DNA from 3 places in the Arthrobacter gyeryongensis genome. Region 3 is predicted to be linked to each of the others. Evidence: riboswitches for the same ligand, from Rfam matches in the RefSeq annotation. Region 3 holds a riboswitch; each other region holds the start of a gene.
What was found. A riboswitch is a leader RNA that binds a small molecule or an ion and turns the genes downstream of it on or off. The one in region 3 is predicted to bind S-adenosylmethionine.
Positions count from the first base shown of each region.

Region 1: it holds a riboswitch for S-adenosylmethionine, as region 3 does, so the genes downstream of both, ABEA18_RS03065 (hypothetical protein) here and ABEA18_RS06465 (DUF1737 domain-containing protein) in region 3, are expected to answer to the same signal.
Region 2: it holds a riboswitch for S-adenosylmethionine, as region 3 does, so the genes downstream of both, metX (homoserine O-acetyltransferase MetX) here and ABEA18_RS06465 (DUF1737 domain-containing protein) in region 3, are expected to answer to the same signal.

Region 1 covers NZ_BAABKK010000004.1:126,834-133,858, forward strand. The annotation lists gene ABEA18_RS03050 (ammonium transporter) at 1-1,012, opposite strand, end outside; gene ABEA18_RS03055 (helix-turn-helix domain-containing protein) at 1,283-1,858, opposite strand; gene ABEA18_RS03060 (sodium:solute symporter family protein) at 2,162-3,694, shown strand; SAM riboswitch class IV at 3,778-3,897, shown strand; gene ABEA18_RS03065 (hypothetical protein) at 3,912-4,226, shown strand; gene ABEA18_RS03070 (hypothetical protein) at 4,264-4,452, opposite strand; gene ABEA18_RS03075 (VIT1/CCC1 transporter family protein) at 4,718-5,905, shown strand; gene ABEA18_RS03080 (matrixin family metalloprotease) at 6,030-6,872, shown strand; gene ABEA18_RS03085 (polysaccharide deacetylase family protein) at 6,892-7,025, opposite strand, start outside.
Region 2 covers NZ_BAABKK010000015.1:134,341-141,365, reverse strand. The annotation lists gene ABEA18_RS12340 (glycine--tRNA ligase) at 1-413, opposite strand, end outside; gene ABEA18_RS12335 (DMT family transporter) at 497-1,537, opposite strand; gene ABEA18_RS12330 (RNA-binding S4 domain-containing protein) at 1,571-1,801, shown strand; gene ABEA18_RS12325 (alpha/beta hydrolase) at 1,873-2,526, opposite strand; gene ABEA18_RS12320 (SGNH/GDSL hydrolase family protein) at 2,602-3,438, shown strand; gene ABEA18_RS12315 (hypothetical protein) at 3,506-3,898, shown strand; gene metX (homoserine O-acetyltransferase MetX) at 3,900-5,021, opposite strand; SAM riboswitch class IV at 5,035-5,150, opposite strand; gene ABEA18_RS12305 (bifunctional o-acetylhomoserine/o-acetylserine sulfhydrylase) at 5,302-6,618, opposite strand; gene ABEA18_RS12300 (VOC family protein) at 6,865-7,025, shown strand, end outside.
Region 3 covers NZ_BAABKK010000009.1:116,918-123,942, reverse strand. The annotation lists gene ABEA18_RS06485 (endonuclease domain-containing protein) at 1-298, opposite strand, end outside; gene ABEA18_RS06480 (glutamate--cysteine ligase 2) at 557-1,840, shown strand; gene ABEA18_RS06475 (O-succinylhomoserine sulfhydrylase) at 1,850-3,058, opposite strand; gene ABEA18_RS06470 (rhodanese-like domain-containing protein) at 3,059-3,469, opposite strand; gene ABEA18_RS06465 (DUF1737 domain-containing protein) at 3,466-3,723, opposite strand; SAM riboswitch class IV at 3,734-3,846, opposite strand; gene ABEA18_RS06460 (hypothetical protein) at 3,917-4,276, opposite strand; gene ABEA18_RS06455 (Lrp/AsnC family transcriptional regulator) at 4,332-4,763, shown strand; gene ABEA18_RS06450 (ornithine cyclodeaminase) at 4,926-5,957, shown strand; gene ABEA18_RS06445 (hypothetical protein) at 6,102-6,659, shown strand; gene ABEA18_RS06440 (hypothetical protein) at 6,683-7,025, opposite strand, start outside.

The DNA.
Region 1 (7,025 bases), on a different contig from region 3:
CAACGTCCAAGGAATCATCCAGGCCGATCTTGAACTTCAATCCGATGGCCAGCGCGCAGACGGCACCTGCGATGACGCCGATGACGATCGCGCCAATCGGATCCACGAATCCACAGGCCGGGGTGACTGCCACCAAGCCCGCGACGGCGCCGGATGCGGCGCCGAGGGACGTCGCGTGGCCGTCGCGGAGCCTTTCGACAAGCAGCCAACCGAGGAGCGCTGCGCTTGTGGCCAGGAGGGTGTTTGTCCAGGCGAGCGCGGCGATTCCATCAGCGGCCAGTTCCGAACCGGCGTTGAAGCCGAACCAGCCGAACCACAGCAGGCCAGCCCCGAGCATCACGAAGGGGAGGTTGTGCGGCCGGATGTTGGGATCTTTCATGAATCCGAGCCGTTTGCCGAGCACGACTGCCAGCATCAGCCCGGCCATGCCCGCATTCATGTGGACGACGGTGCCACCGGCAAAGTCGAGGGCTGAGATCTTGCTGCCGATGATCCCGGTGGAACCGAAGAGCCCGCCGCCCCAGACCCAGTGGGCGATGGGAGCGTAGACGATGGTGACCCAAAGGCCGGCAAACAGCAGCCATGGGCCAAACCTGACACGTTCAGCCACAGCGCCGCTGATCAGCGCGACCGTGATGATGGCGAACGTGGCTTGGAATCCTATGAAGACCATGTCCGGTAGCCCGGGGGCTTTCCCGCCAATGACGCTGGCCAGTCCGCTGAGTCCGAAGTTCGCGAAGGGATCTCCGATGAAGCCGCCCAGGGTATCCGGGCCGAACGCGAGTCCGTAGCCCCACAGGGCCCAGACCACCGCGACCACGCCGATGGCACCGAAGCTCATCATCATGATGTTGAGGACGGACTTCATCCTGACTAGGCCGCCGTAGAAGAACGCCAAGCCTGGCGTCATGAGAAGGACGAGGGCGGAAGCTGCAAGCATCCAGGCTGTTGCGCCGGGATCGAGGGTCTGGGGGTTCACATCCAGCCCTACGCTGAAGAATACTGGGTTCATTTCGGGAGCCTTCCTGCATATACGGCGCTCCATGGCGCCCGCACGGCGAGACCATTTTTAAAACGAACAGGTCCTGGTACCCCACGGGTTACCGACCTTGACAAGTTGCGTTGACTCGAACGTACCGTCGCCCTGTTTCAGCATTCGGCACCGTTCATTTCAGGCACGTAACACCAAAGACCCAAGGGTTAAATCCTGAAGTCAGTCATATTTCAGGCGTGTTACACGCCGCGTGTCGGCCTCGTACGGCGGTTGGGCAAGGCGCCAGTGTCAGCGGCTGGCTGCCGGCACCAGGATCCAGAGCACCTCGACGGGCTCGTCCGTCGGATTGACCCAGGTGTGAGGCTCGCGGCCCGGGAAGGACAGCGTGTCTCCCTCTTCGAGCTCGTACTCCTCGTTGGTGAGGATCAATTTGATCCGGCCCTTGACGACGTGCAGGACATCGACGTCACAATCGACGGCGTAAAGCTCGGCTTCTCCGCGGCCGCGTGGCTCGATGGAGGCCTGCAGGATCTGCAACCGCCGTTCCGATCGGGCAGTCAGCAGCCGCTCCACGATTCCCTGGCCACCGAGCGAAATCCGCGGCCCGTCGTCGCGCCGGGTCAGGTGCGTCTCCGGTGCGGCGAAAAGGTCTCCAATGGACACTGAAAGAACTTGGCAAAGGGTCACAAGGGAAGCGACCGACGGCGATGTCAGGTCACGCTCCACACGGCTCAGGAACCCCTTGGTGAGGCCAGTGGCGTCGGCAACCTGCTCGATGGTGAGCCGCTGCGATTGGCGGGCGGCACGGATTCTGGAACCGATGGCAACGGGGACATTGCTCGGTTCAACGGGGAGAGCCTTCATTCACGAACCTTTCAGGCCGTTTATGCGGCCCTGTCATTGCAGCAATAGTAGCCGGATCGCCCGCGTGGCAGGGCCTTTGGCTAGCCGGGGGGCCGCCGATGAGTCCGCTGTGCAAGACAGCGCCTTGACTGTTACTCGCATCACTACGTATCCTCATAGGCAACAAGTGTTGCTTGTGAGGCACACATCACAGGCTACTCTCCCCAATCACCAGCGCAGAGACCTTCCGCAACCCCGCACGAACCCCCGCGGACCGGCGTCGGATTCCCCCAGAGCTCTGCGCATCACTTTCAGGAGCCAACCGTGGACTCTTCGTTCATCAATATTGCGATCGTGGTGGTGTATTTGCTCGCCATGCTGGCCTTCGGCTGGTGGGGCAAGTCGCGCACCAAGAACAACAGCGACTTCCTGGTGGCAGGACGCCGCCTCGGTCCGATGCTCTACACCGGCACCATGGCCGCAGTCGTCCTTGGGGGCGCATCGACGGTTGGCGGCGTCGGTCTCGGCTACAAGTTCGGCGTCTCCGGCATGTGGCTGGTGGTCGCGATCGGTTCTGGCGTGCTCCTCCTGAGCCTGCTTTTCGCCGGTACTATCCAGCGGCTGAAGATCTACACGGTCTCCCAGATGCTGAGCCTGCGATACGGCCAGCGCGCCACGCAAACCTCCGGCATCGTTATGCTGGCCTACACCCTCATGCTGTGCGCCACGTCCACTGGCGCTTACGCCACCATCTTCGTTGTCCTTTTCGGCTGGGAGCGCTGGCTTGCCATCGCCGTCGGCGGCGCCATCGTCCTCGTGTACTCCACGATCGGCGGTATGTGGTCCATCACCCTCGCCGACCAGGTGCAGTTCATCATCAAGACAGTGGGCATCTTCTTCCTCATGCTCCCGTTCGTCCTCAACGCTGCAGGCGGCTTCGACGGCATCCGAGCCCGCGTTGACGCCAGCTTCTTCCAGTTGGACGGCATCGGAGCGCAGACCATCATCACCTACTTCGTGGTCTACACCCTGGGCCTGCTGATCGGCCAGGACATCTGGCAGCGCGTCTTCACCGCCAAGACCCCCAAGGTGGCCCGTTGGGGCGGCGCCACTGCCGGCATCTACTGCGTCCTGTACGGCGTCGCCGGAGCTGTGATCGGCCTTGCCGCCCGCGTGGCCCTGCCCAATATCGACGTAAAGGCCCTTGGCAAGGACGTTGTCTACGCCGAGGTAGCCACCCACATCCTGCCGATCGGCATCGGCGGCCTCGTCATGGCCGCGGCAGTCGCGGCCATGATGTCCACCGCTTCCGGTGCCCTCATCGCCGCAGCCACCGTTGCCCGCGCCGACGTAGTCCCGTTCGTGGCCAGCTGGTTCGGCAAGACAATCAACACCGACGACACCGAGAACCCCGAGCACGACGTCAAGGCCAACCGGTATTGGGTCCTTGGCCTGGGCATCGTGGCCGTGTTGATCTCCATGGCGGCGCAAGACGTCGTGGTGGCCCTGACCATCGCCTACGACATCCTCGTGGGTGGACTCCTCGTTGCCATCCTGGGTGGCCTGGTCTGGAAGCGCGGCACCGGTATTGCCGCGGCCTGGTCCATGGCGGTCGGATCCGTACTGACGCTGGGCCTGCTGATCGCCTACGCCACGGGAATCATCCCCAGCGAAGACGGCGTCTACGCCAACGATCCCATCTACTGGGGCCTCGGAGCCTCGCTGCTGGTGTACGTTGTGGTCTCCCTGCTGACGCCTCCCACCGAACCCGCGGTCCGCGAGGCATGGGACCGCCGCGTTGCCGGAGCGGCCGTGGAGGAACTCCCCTTGGAAGCCCACCCGGTGGCCAGCCACTAAACTTCACAGAATCAAGTACGACGGCGGCGCCGCACCTTCTCCTTGAGGGCGCGGTGCCGCTGCCGCATGTACAGTAGGAAGAGCTTCAAGAGATGTGGTGCCAAGCTCCGACTTGCCACACGCCAACCCCATGTTCACGGGTGGTTCGGATGAAGAAGCGGCCCGGCTCGGACCAGAGACAACCGAACGGGCAAGAGCAACTCCACGGGAGAAGGCCATGCCTTTCGAAAACGGCGCCGCCGCCGACCGCACCACCCAGTCCGGCACCCTATTGTTGCCCCGGCCCCGGCGGGTGGACGAGTTCGTCCGGGTGATTCCCGGCGTCGACCTGTCCCAAGGCTCCATCACGTTCGTGGTGGACGGGAACTTGGAACGCTATTGGCATCATGAGCCGCGGCTCATCACCGAAGCACTTTCGAGAGCGGTGCAACCCGCCCGCTGGTTCCCGGCGACACGGAAACTCACCCTCACAGTGGCGGCAACCGGGCACCGGGCAGGCGTGCAGAAGCACTTCATCCTGAGCGCGTTTTAGCTACCGGGGCTTAGCAAGTCGGTTCAGCGAGCCGGGGCTATTCGATATCTTCAGCATCACGGTGTTCGTCGGCATCGAGGGCAACCGGCCGCTCGTCGTCGTCGAGAACCTCGGATTGGTCCTCCCAGTCCTCGTCCACCGCCAGGTCCTCGTTGTAGTCATAGGCGGGATCGGCCTCGACCGTGGGACGGTCGGGGTGGCGGGCGTGGGTCTCGGTGCTGTCCATGGTGCAACCTCCGTTCGACGTGCCGCTGAGCCCATCGCACAGGCATAGGAGGCAGCCGTCCAGCGCTACCCCGCCAATTCGTGGACCCTGTCCATCCATCCCAGCACTGCCCCTTGCCGCGGTCAAGGCTTCCCGGGAGCCTCCTGTTTTTGAGGCTGACCTAAATTCTCCAGTGAGGATTACCGGCCGAAAAGCCGCGGAAATTGGCGATAGAGTGGAGCCGCAATGAGGCGATGAAGCCCGCCCCAGCAACCCAGGAGTCCCGGTGCACCCGCACGCAGATCCACAGAACCCGACAGATCCAGACAACTCGCATTCACACAATCCGCAGGACTCAAGCAGTCCATCGCAAGACGTAGCTGCCCCCAAGACTCCCCCGTCGTCGTCGGACATCAAGCGCTGGCGGCAGTACTTGGCGGATGAGCGAGCCGAGGCCGCCGTTTACCGCCAACTGGCGCAGCGCCGAGACGGCGAGGAACGCGAAATCCTTTTGGCCCTCGCAGAGGCTGAAGGCCGCCACGAGGCACACTGGCTCAAGCTCCTCGGCGAACATGCCGGCATGCCGAAGGCGGCCTCGGTCCGGAGCCAAATGCTCGGCTTCCTGGCCCGGAACTTTGGATCGGTGTTCGTGTTGGCCCTCGCCCAACGGGCTGAAGGCCGCTCGCCTTACGCGAAGGATCCAGCAGCGACCCGCGCCATGGCGGCTGACGAACAGATCCACGAAGAAGTAGTCCGTGGCCTGGCGACACGCGGCCGCAACAGGTTGTCAGGCACGTTCCGCGCCGCCGTATTCGGCGCCAATGATGGCCTGGTCAGCAACCTTTCCCTCGTGATGGGCATGGCGGCCACCGGCGTTCCCGCCACCGTGGTCCTGTTCAGCGGTATCGCCGGCCTGCTGGCGGGCGCACTGTCCATGGGTGCCGGCGAGTATGTCTCGGTCCGCTCGCAACTCGAGCTCCTCAAGGCCACCCGCCCCACCCAGGCCACGCTGAGGGCCGCCCCGGCCCTGGACATTGAGCACAATGAGCTGGTCCTTGTGTATCTGGCCCGGGGCATGTCCCGCGAAGCTGCCGAACACCGGGCCGCCGAACGCATGGGCCTCTACAGCTGCGATTGCGATCCCAGCCTCTCGCTGCACCCCGAAGTGGAAGAAACCGTCAACGAGCACGAGGCCGTAGGCTCCGCCTGGGGCGCCGCGATCTCAAGCTTCTGCTTCTTCGGTTCGGGCGCCATCGTGCCCATCCTGCCGTTCATCTTCGGCATGACGGGCTTCGCGGCGCTTGCTGTGGCCGGTACGCTGGTGGGCATCGCGCTTCTGTCGACCGGCGCCGTCGTCGGCTTGTTGTCCGGAACCTCGCCGCTGACCCGCGGCCTCCGGCAGCTGGCCATCGGGCTCGGTGCGGCCGCGGCAACGTATGGGCTGGGACTCGTCTTCGGCGCAGTCATCGGTTAGTAGCGCCGGCCCGATGGGGCGCCGGCGCACGGACTTGGGGGAAGACTTGCATTCAAATTACGGGTACGACGGCGGCCCGCCGCCCAAGCGCCCCAGTACCGCTCTGGCGCTATTCCGAAACTTGATGGTGGTGGCGGTCGTCGCCGCCGTGGCCGTGCTCGTCAGTGGATTCCTCCGGGGCGACCCCGGCATCACCGGCTTGCTTCCGAACCTTGGCCCCTCCGCCCATGCCACGGCAAGCACCCCCGGGCAGGACGGGGCTCCCGGGCAGGCGCCCCAAAAAGCGGCCCGCGCGCCGGATACCCCGCCGCCTGGACTGGAGGAAGCCGGGCACCCGCTCGGCTCCCCCGCGAAGCCTGCCGTGGCCAGCAGCTCCTACAAGTTCCTGGCCACCAACGCCGACGGCACCCCCGTGGGCTACTCTCCGTGCCGGCCGCTGCACTACGTAGTCAACGCAGCCCTCGCCCCGGCCGGATCCGAGGGGCTCATCGCCGACGCCATCGCCAAGATCGCCGCCGCCACCGGCCTCAAATTCGTTGACGACGGCCCCAGCACGGAAAACCCCTCCGAGAAGCGCAAGCCCTACCAGCCCGCGCTCTACGGAGATCGTTGGGCGCCCATGCTGATTTCCTGGACCACTCCCGAAGCGGCTCCGGCGTTGGCAGGAACCGTCATCGGAACCGGCGGCAGCACCATGTACAGCTTCGGCACCGGGCCTAAGAGCTACGTCTCGGGAAGCCTGGACCTCGACGCCCCGCAAATCACGGAACTGCTGGGCGTCCCCGGGGGCGCCCATTACGTCTCCGCCGTGATTCAACACGAACTTGGCCACGTGGTGGGCCTTGACCACATAGAGGACCCCATCCAGCTCATGTACCCCGAGATCGGCGCCCCCGATGGTTTGGCAGCCGGAGACCTGAACGGGCTCTACAAACTCCACACCGCCCCGTGCCGGAGCGATCTGTAGCCCAGTCCAGGCCCTGGGCTTAGTTGGGGGCGGTTTCCAGCAAACGGGCAGGCTTGAAGCTGGCTCCTGCGCCTGGGTAGGAGGGCACCTCGATCCGGGCGTGGCTGTGGATCTCGTTGACCGTGGCCTTGGTGTGTTCGGCGATCCGCTCCA
Region 2 (7,025 bases), on a different contig from region 3:
TGAGGTTCGGTCCATTGGCCGCGGGTGCCGCAGTTGGCGCAGGCAATGTCCTTGAGGCCGTTTTCGGCGGGACGGCCCTTCTTTTCCTCGTACTCTTCCTCGAGGTGGTCGGCACGGTAGCGCTTGTGGCAGGAAAGGCACTCGACCAGGGGGTCGGAGAACACGTCGACGTGGCCGGAGGCTTCCCATACTTGGCGGGGCAGGATCACGGAGGAATCGAGGCCCACAACATCTTCGCGGCCGCGGACAACGCTCTGCCACCACTGGCGCTTGATGTTTTCCTTGAGTTCGGCACCGAGGGGGCCGTAGTCCCATGCGGACCGGGAGCCACCATAGATTTCACCGGCCTGGAACACGAAGCCCCTCCGCTTGGAGAGGGAAATGACCTGGTCGAGGACGGATTTTGCTGCCATGGGTAACTCCAATGTTCTACAGGGCCGCTGGGTGCGGTCCGTGCTTGTGCGCGAAGGTAATGCTGTGCAGGAAGCTGCGTGTCCTAGCCTACCGGCCTTTGGTTGCTGTCCTGCTTCCGGGACTGGCCCGGCTGGCCCTTGCCGGGGCGGCGGGAAGAGAGCGCACCCTTCGGCCACGGCAACGTGGCGACGATGATGGCGAACAGGGTCAGCAAGGTGCCAAGAATCGTGGGCATGGCCACCACGGTTCCGGGAGCCGGCAGGACCAGGTCAAGCGCGAGCGATCCGAGCAGCTGGCCCGCGATCATTCCCAGCCCGGTGACCAGGACACCGAGGCTGCGGACCAACAAGGCAGCCAGGCCGATAAAGACGCAGCCCATGGGCCCGCCCAAGTAGTACCACCATTCGGCGGGCAGGGCGTGGCCATGACCAAGCAGCGACAACTTGACGAGCCAGGCGATCCAGAGAATGACCGTTCCGGCCACGAAATTCACCAGCGTCGCGGCGATAGGGCTGCCGTAGTGCACGGTCGCTGTGCCGTTCATCGCCTGCTGGAAACTCATGAGGCAACCCGCCACGACCGGCAACAGGATCGGCAGCAGCAAAGACCCGACGTCGGCGGCTGCCCCGAGGCGCGGCGAGACGGCCCAGACGACGGCGGCGATCGTCAGGACGCTGCCGAGGATGCGGACCCCGGTGATCGAGCGTTTGCCGCCGGGACCGATGCCGAGCCGGTCCACGAGCAGTCCGCTCAGGGTCTGGCCCGTCACCGCGGCGACCGTGAACAAGGCCACGCCAAGCAAGCCGACCGTGAATGATTGCGCGAACACGAACAGGGCGCCGATACCGCCGGCCAGGACGTAGAACCGCGGAAAGCTCCGCTCCCTGAGGGCGGGCAGGATCCTTCGCAGTGCTGCGCGGCCTTTCGGCAGCGCCAGCCCGATCGCCGCGATCAGTACCAGCCCGGTGGTGAAACTCACGACGGCGGCCGCGATGCCGTCGTCGAGCGTTGCTCCCAGGGCGCCATTGATCCGGCCCTGAAGGGGGATCACGAGCCCGGTGGCCACGGCGAGGAGCAGTCCGGTGAGCAAAGGGCGGGACGTTGGGCGGGACGACTGCGGCATTTTCACCACCTTACTTCAGGCATCATTGCTTGTATGAGCAACCCGGAAATCGAAGAAATCCCCATCCGCGACGACATGATCCGCCTTGGTCAGCTCCTGAAGCTCGCCAACCTCGTGGAGGACGGCGTGGAAGCCACGGAACTCATCAAGAACGGCCTGGTCAAAGTCAACGGCGAGATCGACGATCGGCGCGGCCGCCAACTCCATGTAGGCGACACCGTGACCGTCAACGGGCAGACGGTGCGGATCACCGCCGCTTCCTAGTTCGGCAACGCGGGGTCACTTCTGGCCCATTACGTGCCTCGGAATGGGCCGTAAGTGACCCCGCGTTGCTGTCAGACGGACGCGAGGACCTTGTGCTCCAGGAATTCGCATACGTGGCCGATTTCCTGCTGGTTGATGCCGTGCCACATACCCGTGTAGAGCACCTTGGTGAGGTCCATGTGCTTTCGGACCCACTCCATGGTGTATTCGATCTTGTCGGGGGTGATGACGGGGTCCTGCTGGTCCCGCCCCCAGAAGATCGGCACGGATCCGTCCAGTTCGGCGTCCCGGAAGGCTGGGTCGGCATCGGCGTCGACGACGAAGCCGGAAAGCCCGACGACGGCGGCAAAGTCCGCCGGGCGCTGCCGCAGGAGCGAAGTGGCCATGGCCATGCCCATCGAAAAACCGAGGAGCGTTACTGAGCTGTGGTTGGACTTGCACGAATCCAACCAGGCAAACACGTACTCCGCGGCGTCCTTGACGGCGTCGAGGGAGTAGTCGATGGAAGCCGTCAGCGGGAACCACGTGAAGCCCGGGCCCGTCGCGATGGGCGCGCGGAGCGAAGCGACGACGAAGTCCTGGGGCAACAGCCCGGAAAGGCTGAAAAGGTCTTGCTCGTTGGATCCGTAACCGTGCAACAGGACCAGCAATGGCTTGCCAGCCCGTTCCTCCTCTTCGTGGGACCACAAAACGACCGGGGCGGGAAAGGCGGAAGCTTGACTCATGGGACTATTCTTGCAGTTACCCATGAGTAACAAGCTACGGGCGCGTAGCGTTGCAGCGAGAGGCAGGATATCGACGTGAGTGACACTGATTCCACGGTGGGGCCAAAGCCGGACGAACGGATTCATCCGTGGACCCGCTACGTGGCATTGGGTGATTCCTTTACCGAAGGCATCGGCGACCCTGAGCCCAACAATCCCGGGGGACATCGCGGCTGGGCCGACCGCGTAGCCGAGGAACTGAGCCGGGGGCACCGGGATTTCGCCTACGCCAACCTGGCCATCCGCGGGCGGCTGCTCCAGCAGATCCTCGACGGACAACTTGGCCCGTGCATGGACCTCAAGCCGGACCTCGTGAGCATCTCCGCAGGCGGCAACGACCTCATCCGCCCCGGCGGCGATCCCGACACCCTGGCCGAGAAACTCGATGCCGCCGTACAGACCCTGGGCTCCGAAGGCGCCACCGTGGTTCTCTTCAACGGCCCGGACACCGTGTCCTCAGTACTCGGCCGGATCCGCGGCAAGGTGGCCATCTACAACGAAAACCTCCGCACGGTCGCCGCCCGCCACGATGCCGTGATCGCTGATATGTGGTCCCTTCGCCAACTCTCCAACTCCCAGATGTGGGACGAAGACCGCCTGCATTTCTCTCCGCTCGGCCACCACACCATCGCCGCGATGGTCCTCGACTCACTCAATGTGCCGCACAACCTCGAGCCGCTGTTCCCCAAGCCGCTCCCCCAGCGCAGTTGGCGCGAAGCCCGCTCGGGCGACCTCGTATGGGCACGTGAGTATTTTGTCCCCTGGGTCATCCGCCGGATCCGGCACCAGTCCTCCGGCGACGGCATCCTGCCGAAACGCCCGACGCCGGGACCCGTCTTCGGCCCTGCCGACACCTTCCTGCCCCGGAGTTGAGCGGGAACCACAGGGCGGGTCACAGGGAGCGGGGCTAAGCTGGTGAAAGACCTAGGAGGCCTCTACCGTGAACAATTTGATCTTCTGGATCATCGTCTGCTCTTGGCTGATTCCGATGGGGATCCGCATGTACAACCGATCGCGCCAACGCAGGCTCCGGGACTTCCCTCCGCAGAATTACCCCGCTCAGCCCTATCCTCCACGGAACTACCCCGTCGGATACCCGGAGCTGCCCCCGGTAATCTTCCCGGCTGAGCCGCAACCCCCGGTGGCGACGCCCGTACCGCAGGCCGCTCCGCCGTCGTCGGCTGCTCCGCAAGCGAACAGCGCGACCCAGCCGAACAGCGCGCCCCAAGGCTACCGGGCACGGAAACTGGCCGAACTGGACCAGGAGTACAGCGACGGGAAAATCGCCATGGAGGATTACATGAAGCTCCGCCAGGAGATCATGAACGGCTGATTCAGCCGAAGAAGGCTTCGCGCAGCTGGGGGCCGAGCTGGCCGATCTCGGTGAGGAAACCGTCGTGCCCGATCGGCGCCTCGATCACATGAACGGGGACTCCTCCGGGCAAGGCCTTGGCCAGCTCGTGCGATTGTTCCGGGAAGTAGAGCCGGTCCGAGTCCACCGAGGCAACGAAGAACTTCGCTGTAGCCACGGACAGCGCATCCTCCAATGAGCCGCGGCCGCGGGTGATGTCGTGGCTCATGAGGGCCTCGGTGATGGCGATGTAGCTGTTGGCGTCGAAGCGCTGGACCAGCTTGCGTCCCTGGTGGTCCAGGTAGCTTTCCACCTGGTAGCGGCCCCGGTCCCCTAATGCCGCAGCCCGAAGGGGTGCCTCGCCGCCTTGGGCGTTCCGGCCGAAGCGGAAGTCCAGTTCATCCGCTGAACGATAGGTGATGTGGGCGATCCGCCGGGCAAGGGCCAGCCCTGCCTCGGGCGCGGCCTGGCCATAGTAGTCGCCGCCGTTGAAGTCGGCGTCCTGCCGGATGGCGAGCGTCTGGGCCTGCGCGAACGCGATCTGTTCGGCAGTGCTGTACGCCCCGATCGAAATCACGGCGCATCGCTTGACGCGGTCCGGATAGCTGACGGCCCATTCCAGTGCGCGTGCACCGCCCATGGACCCACCTACGACGGTATGCCAGCTGTGGATCCCCAAAGCGTCGGCCAGCCGGGCTTCGGCTACGGTGCTGTCCCGCAGGGTCACGAGCGGGAAGCGGGAGCCCCACGGCTTGCCGTCAGGAGCGCTCGACGACGGCCCGGTGCTGCCGTAACAGCCTCCCACGATGTTGACGGAGACCACGAAGTAGCGATCCGTGTCGATGGTGGCGCCGGGGCCGACGAGTTGCTCCCACCAGCCTTCTTCGTCGCTCTCGCCGCGGGCCACATGGGTGCTGCCTGTCAGGGCGTGTTCCACCAGGACAGCGTTGGAAGCGTCGGCGTTGAGCCGCCCCCATGTTTCGTACGCAAGGAGGACCTCCGGCAGGAAACCTCCGGCCTCGAGTTCGAGCCCGCCCACGGAAACATACTTGACGGTTCCGTCCTGGGTACCGGAAAGGGGTATGGCTGTTGCAGCAATTGTCATTCGTTGACACCTCACATCGCGCTTGCCCGCCGCCAACACAGCGAAGGGCCAGGTCTTCACCCGGGGCACCCCGCCGCGATTGGAGGGTTGCCGGCCAGCAAGCCGGGGCTGTCGCTGGCACTCATGACCTATAGGAAGAGTCTAGGAAAACCGGACCCCTTCTGACGAAGATTATGACACCTTTGTGACACTTGACCGTGTTTTGTTCACGAAGAAGGGACCTAGGAGGCCAGCCGACGAAGATTCCGCCCGCCGGCCTCTTGCACCATCCGGAGCGGTACTAGCTGCCCTTCGCCGCCCGGAATCCTGACTCGAGGTCCGCGAGGATGTCGTCGATGTGCTCGATCCCGACGGACAGCCGTACCAGGCCCGGGGTCACTCCGGCCACGGCCTGCTGTTCGGGGGTCAGCTGGCTGTGTGTCGTGGACGCGGGGTGGATGACCAAGGATCGGACGTCGCCGATGTTTGCCACGTGCGAATGCAGTTCCAGGGCGTCCACGAAGCGTTTGCCGGCGTCGATCCCGCCGCGGATGGTGAAGGACACCACCGCGCCGGTGCCGCGGGGTCCGTACTTCCGCCCGCGTTCGAACCACGGACTGGAAGGCAGCCCCGCGTACGCGACCGATTCGACGTCGTCGCACCCTTCGAGCCATTGCGCCACTTTGGTGGCGTTGTCCACGTGGCGTTCCACCCGCAGGCTGAGGGTTTCGATTCCTTGGGAGATGAGGAAAGCGTTGAACGGGGACACTGCCGAGCCGAGGTCCCGCAGGAGCTGGACCCGGGCCTTGAGGATGTAGGAGAGGTTCGCGCCGAGGGCACCGTCCTTGCCGAGGTCGCGGGCATAGACCAGGCCGTTGTAGCTGGGGTCCGGAGTGTTGAAGTTGGGGAACCGCTCGGGGTCCTTGCCGAAATCGAACTTGCCGGAGTCCACAATGACGCCGGCAATGGCGGATCCGTGCCCTCCAAGGTACTTGGTGGCCGAATGCACCACAATGTCCGCGCCCCACTCGATGGGCCGGATCAGGTAGGGCGTGGCGAGGGTGTTGTCCACGACGAGCGGGACTCCGGCTTCGTGCGCGATGCGGGAGACGCCCTCGATGTCCAAAACGTCCTGGCGGGGGTTGGAGACGACTTCGGCGAAGAACAGCTTGGTGTTCGGCTGCACGGCGTCGCGCCAGTGGTCGAGGTTGTCCGGGTCCTCGACGAAGGTGACCGAGATTCCGAATTTCTTCAGCGTGTGCGCCAGCAGGTTGTAGGTGCCACCGTAGAGGCTCGGGCTGGCGACCAGGTGGTCGCCAGCCTCGGCGACGTTGAGGATAGCGAACGTTTCCGCGGCCTGGCCGGAGCTCAGCAGGAGTGCCGCGAGTCCACCCTCCAGGCTCGCTATGCGCTGTTCCACCGCATCCTGCGTGGGGTTGCCGATCCGGGTGTAGATGGGTGCCAGCTCGGCCAGCGCAAAGCGGTTGGCCGCGCTTTCCGCGCTGGGAAAGACGAACGAAGTGGTCTGGTAGATGGGAAGTGCCCGGGCGCCGGTGGCGGCGTCCGGCTCCTGGCCGGCGTGGATCTGGCGCGTTTCGAATGACCATCCTTGGGACATGCGGACTCCTGGTTGTCGGGGCTCTTGCCGTGCTTCAACCTGCCGGGTTGAAGTATTCCGCCTGCCGGCGTTCGGTTGCCGCCAGTCTAGGGACGGTGTTGCGGGCTCCGGAAGCTTTGTGACGAACACGGTAGTTTTCGGTCCCGGCGCGTCCTGAAGTGACTCTGAGCTGCCTTTTCGATACATCCCACCTTGGTTAGGCTTGACTTAGCTGAGAGCTCCATCACAAAGTGCCAAGATGAAGCCATGCGCATGGATCACGTCTCTTACGCTTGTGAACGAGATGGCCTCTTGGCCACCACCGAGCGAATTTCCGCAGCATTGGGAGTGGACGCAGTCCGGGGCGGAGTGCATCCGCGCTTCGGTACCCGGAACATGATCATCCCCCTTGCTGACCACAAATACCT
Region 3 (7,025 bases):
CATGCCGTACGAATCCCCTGCCCCGGCAGTGACGGGTAGCCAGATGCAAGCGCATGGGCTTGTCTTTGATCCACAGGCCGTAGCGTAAAGCTGCACTCGCGCACGTGACATGCCCGTTGTTGAGGATCGCCGTGAGGTATTCCGGATCCGCCGACTGGAGGGCCCACACTCCCTTTCGTGGTTGGTGTGCCCCGGCGGAAGCCAACTTGTGGATCGCTGAGGGGGTATAGCCGTTGGCGCGAAGCAGACCCACGCGGGCGACGCCGCCCACTGAGGAGAGGAAATCCAGGGCGTCCATGGATCCAGCTAGCCATGGAATTGCAGATGAAGTCCCAAGGAATGTGCCATATGTGGACGAGTTGGCCGACATTCTGCTGGATCATCCAGGGGCCGGCTATCGACTATGCCCGGAAAATAGGGGCTTTCCTCCCACGCTGCCCCCAATGATCCAGCAGAATCCCTCGATGCCAACGAAATCCTGACTCCACCAGCCGCCCCCGCCCAAGCCCGGACCAGCCTCTGTCTCCGCAAGGCTGCCATGGCGCACAATTGATCCGTGCGCACTTTTGGTGTGGAAGAGGAGTTGCTGATCGTCGATCCCGTGACCGGCGAGCCGCTCGCGCTTGCCGACGCGCTCCTCTCGGCCCCCGCCCACGACGACGCTGCCCACGACGGCCCTGCCCACGACGGCCCTGCCCACGACGGCCAGGACGGCCCCGAAGCCGGTCCGCCCCTTGAGGAGATCGACGGCCCCGATACCGGCCTAAGCCACGAGCTCAAGCTCGAGCAGATCGAAACCCAGACCCGGCCATGCCGCAGCTACGCAGAGCTCCTGCACCAGATCCGCAGGGGGCGGGGCCTCGCGAGCCATGCCGCTCGCCGCCACGGCGCAAGGATCGCCGCGTTGGCCACGTCGCCCGTGGACGCCGCGTTGCACACCACCCCGGATCCCCGCTACGCCATTATGCTCGAACGTTTCGGCATCACGGCGCACGAACAGCTCACCTGCGGATTCCACGTCCACACCTCGATCGAGTCCCCGGAGGAAGGCGTGATGGTCCTTGACAGGATCAGGGACAAGCTCGCCGTTTTCACCGCGATGAGCGCCAATTCTCCTTACTGGCGGGGGCTGGCTACCGGTTTTGAGAGTTACCGGACGCAGGCGTGGAACCGTTGGCCGTCCTCCGGCCCGTCAGCCATCTTCGGTTCCTTGGCCGCTTACCGACGCGTTGTCAGGAGGCTCATCGAAACGGGAGTGTTGCTGGACGAGGGGATGGTCTACTTCGACGCCAGGCTGTCCCGGCACGTTCCCACGGTGGAGGTCCGGGTTGCCGATGTCTGCCTACGGGCCGAGGATGCGGCGCTCATCGCGGTGCTCGTCAGGGCCTTGGTCGAGACTTCTGTTCGTGAATACCATGCCGGAATAGAGCCGGCGGCCGTGCCCACGGCGCTTTTGCGGATGGCGTCCTGGCAGGCAAGCAACTTCGGACTTCGCTCCGAACTGCTGGACTTCGGAACGTTCCGCCCGGAGCCCGCCGCGGACGTCGTCTGGTCGTTGGTGGAGTACTTGGAACCTGTGCTCGCCGAGCAGGGCGAATTCGACTTGGTCCAAGCCGGCGTGGCGGCCATCCTGAGCCGCGGCAACGGCGCCATCGAACAGCGTGGTGTTGCCGGCCGCTGGAGCGAGACCAACGGGGGCACGCCCGACGCCGCCGGGCTGGCCGCCGTCGTCGAGCACGCCGTTCAGATCACGATGCGCTCGGAGAGGGACGAGAGCGACACCAAGCCGCAGCCCGTCCTCACCTGGGTGCGCCAGGACTGGCGCGAAGCGCCGGGTTAACCCGCCGGGCTAGACCTGTTTGAGGGCCCTTTCCAGGTCCCCGATGAGGTCGTCCACGTCCTCCAGCCCCACCGAAAGCCGCACGACGCCGTCGCTCAGGCCAATGGCCGCGCGGCCTTCCGGACCCATGGCGCGGTGCGTGGTGGTGGCGGGGTGGGTGATGAGGGACTTGGAGTCGCCGAGGTTGTTGGAGATGTCGATCACGGCGAGCCCGTCCAGCAGCGCGAAGGCGGCCTCTTTCGCCGATCGCCCCGCAGAGGGCAGCAGTTCAAAGGTGAGCACGGTTCCGCCGGCCTTCATTTGCTTCGCCGCGAGCTCGTATTGCGGGTGCGACTTCAGCAGGGGGTACTTGACCCAGCTGATGGCCGGCTGATCCTCAAGCCATTCGGCGATCCGCAACGCAGACGCCGAGGAGTGGTTGACGCGCAGCGCCATCGTTTCCAGGCCCTTGGTCAGGACCCAGGCGTTGAACGCGGAAAGCGACGGCCCGGTGTGCCGCATGAGCTGCTTGACGGGACCGTCGATGAATTCCTTGGCGCCCAGGATTGCTCCGCCCAGGACCCGGCCTTGGCCATCGATGTGCTTGGTGCCCGAGTAGACAATCACGTCCGCGCCGAGATCGCCGCAGCGCTGCAGCAGGGGAGTGGCGAAGACGTTGTCGACGACGACGGTAGCGCCCGCCGCGTGGGCTAGTTCGCTAACTGCTGCAATGTCCACGATTTCCTGCATGGGGTTCGACGGCGACTCGAAGAACACTGCCGTTGTCGGCTCGGACAATGCGGCACGCCACTGGTCCAGGTCCGGGCCGTCCACGAAGACGGTCTCGACGCCCCAGCGGGGCAGGATCTCGTTGAGGATCACGAAGCAGGAACCGAAGAGCGAGCGGGCGGCAACCACGCGGTCGCCGGCGGCCAGCAACGCACCGAGGGCTGTGAAGACAGCGGACATGCCCGACGCCGTCGCGAAGCACGCTTCGGTGCCTTCGAGCAGGCGGAGTCGCTCCTGGAAAGTGGCCACGGAGGGGTTGCCGTAACGGGAGTAGACGAAGCGCTCGTCCTCGCCCGTGAATGCGCGCTCTGCGGCTGCGGCCGACTCATAGACGAAGCCGGAGTTCAGGAAGACGGCCTCGGACGTTTCTTGGAAGTTGGTGCGGTCAAGACCGCCGCGGACTGCCTGGGTGTCAGGGCTCCAGCCGGCGGCGTCAGGATTGAAAGTCACTTAGATGTTCCCCAGATTCGTCGGAAGTCCACGGTTTTTCCAACCGTTCACGGTTCGCTCGCCGTAGCGGTCCGGTTCGCCCTCGAAGCCCTCCAGGACGTTGTAGGCGGTGTAGCCGGCCTGTGTTGCGGCGATCGCGGCGGCGATGGAACGCTGTCCGGAGCGGCAGAGGAAGACCAGTTCGGTGCCGTCCGCCTCCGGAGCCTGCTGCGTCAGCTCTTCGATGAAACGGGTGTTGGGAATGCCGCCGGCCAAGTTCCACTGGATGAACAAGGGATCGTTTTCCGTCGCCTTTGTGTCAGGGATCCCGATGTGTGCCCACTCTCCTTCGGTGCGGACGTCCACCAGGATGGCGCCTTGTTCCAGCTTGGCCCAGGCATCGTGCGGGCTGAGGTCGCCTGCGTAGCTCATGCGTGCCCCTCGCCGTCGAACTCTTCATCGAGCTGGTCTACCGCGTTGGCAACTGCTGCATCTGCGCTCGCGATCGCGGCGGGCAGGACGATGGCCTGGGCCACAATCACGTCCGTGCCATTGAAGGTCGCGGCCGGGCTGCCGTGCAACACGTATCCCTCCGCGAGGGCGGTGGAGATCCGCTCGCAGAAATCCTTCGTGTCAGGGCCCGTGATGAGACGGTACGAGAGTTTTTCTTCGGTGGGTTCAGGCATTGGTGCTCCTCAGTCACGCTTGCAGTTCGAAAGTGTCGATACGCCGAGTAGTCACCTGAGGCACCCCGCCGGAGAGAGGGTTGCCGACCAGCAAGTCAGGGCTTCGCGCTGGTGCTCATTACTCAAGAAGAAAATAACATCCACGACGGCGGCCTGCATCACCGGCCGTCGTCATGTTCCGTAACCGGGGGTCCTAGGCGTCGGTTTCATTCGGCAGCGGTTCAAGGCTTGCCTGGATCCGGGGTGGAATGGCGTCAAACCGCGACGCCACTCCCGTAGGGAAGTGATGGAAAGTGGAACCTTGGTGCTTCCGGATTTCCAGCAACTCGTGCACGGATATCCCGGTGGCCGTGGCGAGCGCGTGCAGCGAGAGGCTGTTGTGATGAGCCAAGGCAAAAACCACACCCGACAGGGCTTCGAAACCTTCTGTCTCGTAGATTTCCTTCACCAAGTTGGACATGCCGTTTGCATCATCGATTGATCCCGCTGACGCACCAGTCGCCATGGCCGTCAGCGACCATGCAGCAGAGTCGGGGCTGATGTAGATGCTCATGTCGATACCCTACGGACTCAGGCCCGCTTGGGGAATGGGCGATACGTTTATCTTTATGGCAGCACTCACCGACCTTGACCGTCAGCTCCTCTCCGCCCTCCGGGAGGACGGCAGGGCGTCCGTGGCGAGCCTCGCGCGTAAGCTGGGCGTCGCCAGGGCCACTGTGAATAGCCGGCTCGAGCGGCTAGTTTCCTCGGGAACCATCGTTGGTTTCACCGCGAGGGTGCGCGACGAGGTCGATCCACTTGCCATTCGCGCCATTGCGCTCATTGCCGTGGAAGGAAGATCGGCTGACAAAGTCATTCGCCAACTCAGGGGACTTCCGGAGATTTGGGCACTGCACACCACAAATGGCGGTTGGGATCTTGTGGCCGAGCTGCGCACAGAAAGCCTTAGTGACTTTGACCAGGTGTTGGGCCGGATCCGCGGCATCGAAGGGATCGTCAATAGCGAGACAAGTTTGTTGCTCAGTTCCGTCCTGCGGTAGTCGACCGCTTGAAGCACGCCAGTATCCAATGAGCATTGTGTAGAGATGTGTTCGTCATTTTGCGCAGCTTTTCAATGAAAAGTACGTACTTTGGCAATTGTGGATGCATATCGCCGCTCCGTAGCCTCGTAGCAACAGTGCTTATGAGGGAAAGGAGCGCACATGACGCGCTTTGTCGATGTCCGCAATATGGTTCGTTGGACGGCCGGGCGAGGCCCGGAGACCATCATCTCGGAGATGATTCAATACTTGGAAGACGACTTCCGGCGGTGGGAATCCTTTGACAAGACTCCGAGGGTGGCAAGTCACACGCCGTTTGGGGTCATCGAGCTGATGCCCACCAGCGACCAGGAAACATACGGCTTCAAGTATGTAAATGGACACCCTTCGAATCCAGCGCGTGGCTTCCAGACCGTGACAGCTTTCGGTGTCCTGTCCGACGTCCATAACGGTTATCCGACGTTCCTTGCGGAAATGACAGTGCTGACGGCGCTGCGAACGGCGGCTACGTCGGGGATGGTCGCGAAGAAACTCGCGCGCCCCGATTCCCGCATCATGGCGATGATCGGGACCGGAACCCAATCGGAGTTTCAGGCCCTGGCCTTCCGGGCGGCCCTGGGTATTAACAGTGTCAGGATCTGGGACACGGATCCGGCTGCGATGGAGAAATTCGTCCGGAACATGGCTCCCCTCGGCTTCGACATCACCATCGCAGACTCGGCCGCCCACGCAGTGGAGGGCGCCGACGTCGTCACCACGTGCACGGCGGACAAGGCCAATGCCACCATCCTGACGGTTGCCCAGGTCTCGCCCGGTGTTCACATCAACGCGATCGGTGGCGATTGCCCAGGGAAGACCGAACTCGACGCTGCCATCCTTGGCGTCGGCGATGTCTTCGTGGAATACGATCCCCAGACGCGGATTGAAGGCGAGATCCAACAAATGTCCGCCGAATTTCCCGTCACGGAATTCTGGCAGGTCCTGTGCGGGCACGCGCCGGGCCGCACCTCCACGGACCAGATCACGATTTTCGATTCCGTGGGCTTCGCGATCGAGGACTTCTCCGCCTTGCGGTATCTGCGCGATGCCGTTGAGGGTTCGGAATTTTTCGAGGAGATCGACCTCGTCGCGAACCCCGATGACCCCAAGGACCTCTTCGGTCTGGTGCGGGCACTTTCTCCCATCGGATCCTGAGAAGGGGAAGTCTGGTGCGTCGGCCCCAGAACCGGCGCACCAGACGTTTATCCAGCTTGCCCGGCGCAACTAGTTAACTACTGAGGCCATGGCGGCACAATAGGGTCGCCAAGCTAAATTACGCGGCCCGCTACACTCGGATTCATGGTGGGTCATGGGGGAACCAGAACCGTAGCGCTATTGCTGGCAGGGCTGCTGCTCGCGGCCGGTTTGTCCGGCTGTCAATATACCGACGCCGGCGATCCTCGGCCGGCTGCCGGCACCACTCGGAGTTCCCCTCCGCGGGCACCGTTGCCCACCAAGGACCAGGCAACGGTGGCGCTCGAAGCCAGCAATCTCGTTACAGCCAGGAAGCTTCTCGGGGCCGCCTCCGGCGCGGTGATCCTGGAGGATTCCGGCACGGTGGGCGGCGCCGGTAGCGGGGTTGGTAAGAGTGCAAGGATCGAGGACGCGGGCTCGTATACTCTGACCGCAGCCTGTGTTGGCGCCTCGGATGTCCACCTTGTCATCGCCCAGGATCCACGGATCGGCCTTGCCCCGCAGGATCAGACGATCGATTGCGCTACTTCCTACTCGCGAGTTGTTCAGCTGCAGCCCGGGTCGGTCAATGTCCAGATTCTAGAAATGCGGGATTATTCAGGTGCTTCCGCCACCTCAACAGGCGGGGGCGTCGCTGCGGTGAGGATCACGGCGGGCGGCTGAATCCTCAGGTACGCGGGCGCCCGTTATTGAATGTCTTCCGGTTCCGCCGAGGGCCCAGGTGGCCGGTGCAGAGGGGGCGGGCCGGGATGCGGGGGCAGGGGCACATGTTTGTGCAGGTGCGGTGGATGCGGGCCGCCGTGCGGCGGACGCGGCGGATGCCGGGGCGGGGGTGGCGGGCCCGGTTCCGGCTCGGTCTCCCCAGCCGCGGCCTCAGGCACCGTCCGTTCATCGTCGGCACTGGTTTCCTCCGAGGTACCTTCGTCGGGGGCCTCGGTCACGAGCCCGTAATAGTTGTATAGTTCCTGCTCCTGCATCTCCGTGATCGCGCCGCGGTCGCTCTCGATGCGCGGGCCGTTCTTCACTTTG